2 regions of the Kitasatospora sp. NPDC048715 genome follow, and region 1 is predicted to be linked to the other one. Evidence: riboswitches for the same ligand, from Rfam matches in the RefSeq annotation. Region 1 holds a riboswitch; the other holds the start of a gene.
The links. Region 1 has a riboswitch for S-adenosylmethionine ahead of ACGFSC_RS32215 (IclR family transcriptional regulator). Riboswitches for the same ligand answer to the same signal wherever they lie in the genome.

Region 1 (3,201 bases):
CCCGGCGGCTGCCGTACCTGCGGCCGCTGCTGCCCGTCACCGCCGGTTTCCTGGTCGCGCTGCTGGTCCTCTCGCTCGCCCGGGCCGGGCTGCTGGAGGGCCCGCTGCGGACCATCGTGGCCACGCTGGCGATCCTGCTGCCGGGCGGACTGCTCGTCACCGGGCTGTCGGAGATCGCCGCGGGTGCGTCCAGCGCGGGTACGGCCCGGCTGGTGTCCGGTGCGGTGCAGCTGGCGCTGTTCCTCGCCGGGGTGGCCGCGGCCGCGACGGCGGCCGGCGTGCCGGCCGCCGCGCTGGCCGACGTACAGGTCGCCAGGCCGAGCTGGTGGGTGATCGCGCTGGGGCTGGCGCTCGCGGTGGCGGGCGTGGTGGTCAGCGTGAACACCCCGCCCTCGGCCGTCCCGTGGATCGTCGTGGTGATCGCGGTCAGCGTCACGGTCCAGGTGGTGGTGGGGTCGGCGCACGGCGCGGCGGTCGGCGGCCTGGCCGGCGCGGTCACCGCCGCGGCCGCGGCCACCCTGGTGCACTGGCTGCCGGGCGGTCCGCTCTGGCAGGTGCTCTACCTCCCGGCGTTCTGGATCGTGGTACCGGGCTCCTTCGGCCTGCTGCACACCGCGCAGATCGAGGTCGGGAACGGCGCGCAGTCGGTGCTGACGGCCGTGTCGGCGGTCTTCGGGGTGTCGATCGGCACCCTGATCGGCTCGGTGATCAGCCGGATCCCGCGTCCCTCCCGCGCCGTGCTGCTGCCCCGGGCCTGAGCCCGGGGCAGGCGGGGCCCCCGACGCGGGCGGAGCCCCCGCTCAGGGGTGGCGCAGGGCCTCGGTGAGCCGGTGGGCGGCCTCGACGACGGCCTGGGAGAGGTGGGCGCCGGGGTGCCGGGTGAGGCGTTCGATCGGGCCGGAGACCGTGACGGCGGCGACCACCCGGTTGGACTGGCCGCGGACCGGCGCGGAAACGGAGGCGACCCCGAGTTCGCGCTCGCCGACCGACTGGGCCCAGCCCCGGCGCCGCACCCCGCTCAGCGCGGTGGCGGTGAAGCGGGCGCCCTGCAGTCCGCGGTGGAGCCGTTCGGGCTCCTCCCAGGCGAGCAGGATCTGGGCGGCGGCGCCGACCTTCATGGGGAGGGTGACGCCCACCGGAACGGTGTCGCGCAGGCCGGTGAGGCGCTCGGCCGCGGCCACGCAGATCCGCACCTCGCCCTGCCGGCGGTAGAGCTGGGCGCTCTCGCCGGTGATGTCGCGCAGCTGGGTGAGGACCGAGCCGGCCGCGGCCAGCAGCCGGTCCTCCCCGGCCGCCGTCGCGAGCTCGCCGAGCCGCGGGCCGAGCATGAACCGGCCCTGGGTGTCCCGGCTGACCAGGCGGTGGTGTTCGAGTGCGACGGCCAGCCGGTGGGCGGTGGGCCGCGCCATGCCGGTGGCGGCGACCAGGCCGCCCAGCGTGACGGGGCCGGCCTCCAGGGTGCCGAGGATCGAGGTGACCTTGTCGAGCACGCCGACGCCGCTCGTGTTCTCCATGTGGGGGTACTCCAGTCTCGGGGCCCGGAGCAGCGGACGGTCGCTGCTCACGGCGGCTCCTGGCGGGGAGCCGGGGGGTGTGGTCAGCGAGGACGGGCCGGGGGAAACGGCCGAATGCCTGCGCCGGGCACGAGACGGGTACGCGAAAGCGCCGGGGCGGGAAGCGCCCGGGCGAAGGACAGCACAGAGAGCACCGTGTCTCCTCATCTTTCCCGCGCCACAGTGGCGACAGGCCGGAGTTGGCACTGCCCCCGGACGGCACGGCGCGTACTTCGGACGCCGGGTCGAACGGGGAGTTGCCGGGGCTTCGTAGGGCCGGTCCCTCCACCCCTCTGGATGATTCGCCAGGAACGATACAAGACTTCCCGGGCCGCTCGGCAAGCCCCCCCACCTCCGGCCCCCACCCCCGGCCGCCGCCCGCGGGCCCGCTCAGCGGTGGCGCGGCTCCGACAGGCCGGTGCACGGGGCCCGGTCCGGGCCGCCGGGGGCGGTGGCGTCCCAGGCATTCAGGGCGTCGAGGGCGGCGGCGCGTTCGGAGGCCGTCGGCCGGGTGCCCTCGGGGCCGAGCAGGTAGTCGGCGACCGGGGTGAGCAGCAGGGTCGCGTCGCCGGCCGGGAGCAGCAGGGCCTCGTCCCACCGGTGCCGGATGACGGTGCGGCGCAGCAGGGTGCCGTGGCGCGGCCGGAGCGGGCGGTGGCGGCCGCGGCGGCGGCGCCGTTCGGGGGCGACCTCGGTCTCCAGGACGGTGCGCACGTCCCGCAGGGAGCCGAGCGGCACGTGTTCGGCGGCGAGGTCGAGGAGGGCGGCGGCCTCCGGGGCGAGCCGGTAGGCGGCGACCACCGCGGCGGTCTCGACGGGGTCGAAGGGCTGCCCGGCGAGCTGGGCCACGTCGATCACGTCGCCCGCGAGGAAGGCCCGCCCGAGCCCCTCCTCGGCGAGGGCGATCAGGCATTCCACGTGGTCGTCGGCGGCCAGGTAGGGGCGGACCGGGACGGTGGCGAGGTCGCCGGTGAGCGCGGCGGTGGCGACCCGTACCTGGTACCACGGGTCCAGCAGCGGGTCCTCGCCCGGCCAGCGCAGGGTGACGGCGGTGTGCCGGGGCCGCTCGCCGAACAGGGTGACCTCCACGGACTCCACCGGGTGATCGGTGACCAGCCGGTTGACGGCCTGCCAGAGCGTGGCCTCGGTGGGGCTGACGAGGCCGAGCTCGGCCAGCGGCCGGGGCAGGTCGGGCGGGTAGTAGCCGGCCAGTGGCAGGTCGCGGATCGGACGGACCCCGGTGGCGTCGGCGAGGTCGCGCGCGACGCCCGCGTAGCACTCGGCCCGGTCGCGGGCGCGCTGCAGCTCGGCGCGGGCGTGCCGGCCCATCCGGACGCCGTCCCGGGCGAGCGCGGCGAGCACCAGGTACGGGAGGTGGCGCTCGCCCCGGGCGCGGTGGAGCAGGTCGACCGGTCCGGCGGCCGGGTCGACGTCGAGCAGCCGGTGGAGCAGGTCGGTGTTCATGGGGGTCCGCCTCCGAGAGCCGTGGTGGTCGGCCGGACGGCGGCCGGGCGACCGGGGACGTGGCGGGTCCGGCGGTCGGGGCCGGGCCGACTGCGGGCGCCACACCGTCGATTGTGGTCACGGCCGATCAACGCCGGATCACCACCGGGTCGATGATCCCTCGACATCCGCGGGGTGCCGTGGG
Region 2 (3,201 bases), on a different contig from region 1:
GAGGCCGGCGGCGCGGAACGAGTCCAGCGTCGGGCGGATGACGGCGGTCATCCCGGCGTCGGAGACGGCGTCCAGGGTCTTCAGGCCGTCGCCGGTGTTGATCGCGACGGTCTCCTTGGCCGGATCCAGCTGCCCGGTCTCGACCAGCTTCTTCAGCACGCCGACGGTCACCCCGCCCGCGGTCTCGGCGAAGATGCCCTCGGTCCGCGCCAGCAGCCGGATCGCCGCCACGACCTCGGCGTCCGTGACGTCCTCCACCGCGCCACCGGTGCGGCGGGCGATGTCCAGCACGTACGGGCCGTCGGCCGGGTTGCCGATCGCCAGCGACTTGGCGATGGTGTCCGGCTTGACCGGCTTGATCACGTCCCGGCCGGCCTTGAACGCGGCCGACACCGGCGAGCAGCCCTCGGCCTGGGCACCGAAGATCCGGTACGGCCGGTCCTCGACCAGGCCGAGCCTGATCAGCTCCTGGAGGCCCTTGTCGATCTTCGTCAGCTGCGAGCCCGAGGCGATCGGGATCACGATCTGCTCCGGCAGCCGCCAACCGAGCTGCTCGCAGATCTCGTACGCCAGCGTCTTGGAACCCTCGCCGTAGTACGGCCGCAGGTTCACGTTGACGAAGCCCCAGCCCTCGCCGGCCGAATCGCCGATCAGCTCCGAGCAGAAGCGGTTCACGTCGTCGTAGTTGCCCTCGATGCCGACCAGCTCGCCGCCGTACACCCCGGCCATGACGACCTTGCCCTGCTCCAGGTCGTGCGGGATGAACACGCAGGACCGGAACCCGGCCCGGGCCGCCGCCGCCCCCACCGCGCCGGCCAGGTTGCCGGTGGAGGAGCAGGACAGCGTGGTGTACCCGAACGCCCGGGCCGCCTCGATCGCGCAGGCGACCACCCGGTCCTTGAACGAGTGCGTCGGGTTCCCGGAGTCGTCCTTGACGTGCAGCTGGGCGGTGAAACCGAGCTCCCGGCCCAGGTTGTCCGCCTTCACCAGCGGGGTCCACCCCGGGTTCAGATTGGGCTTCGACGCCACGTCGGCCGGAACCGGCAGCAGCGGCGCGTACCGCCAGATGGACGCCGGACCGGCCTCGATCCGCTTGCGCAGCTCCTCGGCGCCCTCGCTGCCGAACTCGTAGGCGATCTCCAGCGGGCCGAAGCACTCCAGGCAGGCGAAGCTGGGGCCGAGCGGGAAGCGGGTGCCGCACTCGCGACAGGACAGCGCGGCGGCGGGGCCGAGGTCGACGGGCGGGGGTCCCCCCGGCCGAAGGCTGGGGGAGGGTGCGGCGGTGTCGATAGCCATGATGGCGAGGCCTCTCTCCTCATCTTCCCCGTGGCACGGTCGCGCCACAGGCCGGAATTGGCACCTGTCCCGCCGGGGCCTGTCGACAGACAGCCGCGCGGGAAGGTTGCCGGGACGTCAACGGGCCGTTCCCTCAGTCCCTCTGGATGAGCTTGTGAAATTGTGGTGATGCTCAACGGCGACCCCGGCGTGCAAAGGTCCGACCGCTGTACGAAGACTGTATCCGAAGGCGTCAATCCTGAACGGGTCCGTCCGCCACGCGAGATGACCCGTCCCACCGACCCCGCCGAGGAGACCTCCGTGCCCGCCGAACCGATTCCCGAGCTCCTCCCGCAGGCGGCGTCCTGGCTGCGCCGCCGCTCCTGGAGCGCGGCCGACCGGCCGGTCCGCACCCTCCTCGCCGCCAAGGAACGCACCGGCCGCACCGTCAGCGTGGTCCTCCCCGCCCTGGACGAGGAGGCCACCGTCGGCGACATCGTCCGCACCATCCGCCGCGAGCTGATGGAACGCCTCCCGCTCGTCGACGAACTCGTCGTCGTCGACTCGGGCTCCACCGACGCCACCGCCGCCGTCGCCGCCGAGGCCGGCGCCCGGGTCGAGCACCGCGACGCCGTCCTGCCCCGGCTGCCCGCCGTCCCCGGCAAGGGCGAGGTGCTCTGGCGCTCGCTGCTGGTCACCCGCGGCGACATCGTCTGCTTCGTCGACGCCGACCTGCGCGAATTCGACCCGTCCCTCGTCTCCGGCATCCTCGGCCCGCTGCTGACCGACGAGTCCATCCAGCTGGTCAAGGCCATGTACGACCGCCCGCTGGAATCCGAGGGCGCCGTCCTGCCCGCCGGCGGCGGCCGGGTCACCGAACTCGTCGCCCGGCCCCTGCTCAACCTCCACTGGCCGGAACTCGCCGGTTTCGTCCAGCCCCTCGGCGGCGAGTACGCGGCCCGCCGCTCACTGCTCGAACGGCTGCCCTTCCCCACCGGCTACGGCGTCGAACTCGGCCTGCTGGTCGACGCCCTGGAACTGGCCGGCCTGGACGCCCTGGCCCAGGTGGACGTCGGCGTCCGGCACCACCGCCACCAGGACGGCCAGGCCCTCGGCCGGATGGCCGCCACCATCTACCGGACCGCCCTGGAACGCCTCGACCGCACCCACCGCCTCAAGGCCTCCGCCGACCTCGTCCACCCCCAGCTCACCCAGTTCACCCGCGACCCGGAAACCCGCGCCTTCACCGCCCACACCCACCCGGTGACCGCCCTGGAACGCCCCCCGATGCACACCGTCCCCGAATACGCGACCCGTCATTGAGGGGTTTGCCGCCCCGAACCCCCGGCAACATCCCAACCATGGGCGATCTCACGACCAACCGTTCGAGCGCGACCGGCACCGCCCCCGTCCTGGTTGCCTCCAACCGGGGACCGGTGTCCTTCAGCACCGCCGACGACGGCACGCTGACCCTGCGCCGCGGCGGCGGCGGACTGGTCTCCGGCCTCTCCGCCATCGCGGACCCGAACGCCGTCTGGGTCTGCGCCGCCCTCAACGACGCCGACCGCAGAGCCGCCGCCGAGGCGCCGCGGGGCCGCCTCGACCTGGCCGGCCACGAGGTCGGCGGCCAGGCCGTACGGATGCTGGACATCGACCCGCAGACCTTCGCCCGCGCCTACAACGGCGTCGCCAACTCCACCCTGTGGTTCGTCCACCACCTGCTCTACGCGACCCCCACGGCACCCGCCTTCGACGCCGGCTTCCGCACCGAGTGGGCCGCCTACCGGGCGTACAACGAGGCCTTCGCCGAGGCCCTGGCCGCCGAGGCCGCCCCGAACGCCGCGGTCCTCGTCCAGGACTACCACCTCTCCCTGGTCCCGGCCCTGCTCCGGGCGGCCCGCCCCGACCTGCGGATCGGCCACTTCT

Region 2: another riboswitch for S-adenosylmethionine. It lies ahead of thrC (threonine synthase); the one in region 1 lies ahead of ACGFSC_RS32215 (IclR family transcriptional regulator).

What each region holds. Positions count from the first base shown of each region.
Region 1 is NZ_JBICVH010000019.1:239,108-242,308, reverse strand. It holds gene ACGFSC_RS32220 (threonine/serine exporter family protein) at 1-758, shown strand, start outside; gene ACGFSC_RS32215 (IclR family transcriptional regulator) at 801-1,514, opposite strand; SAM riboswitch class I at 1,715-1,857, opposite strand; gene ACGFSC_RS32210 (hypothetical protein) at 1,944-3,017, opposite strand.
Region 2 is NZ_JBICVH010000025.1:5,276-8,476, reverse strand. It holds gene thrC (threonine synthase) at 1-1,296, opposite strand, end outside; SAM riboswitch class I at 1,313-1,449, opposite strand; gene ACGFSC_RS37370 (glucosyl-3-phosphoglycerate synthase) at 1,561-2,598, shown strand; gene ACGFSC_RS37365 (trehalose-6-phosphate synthase) at 2,637-3,201, shown strand, end outside.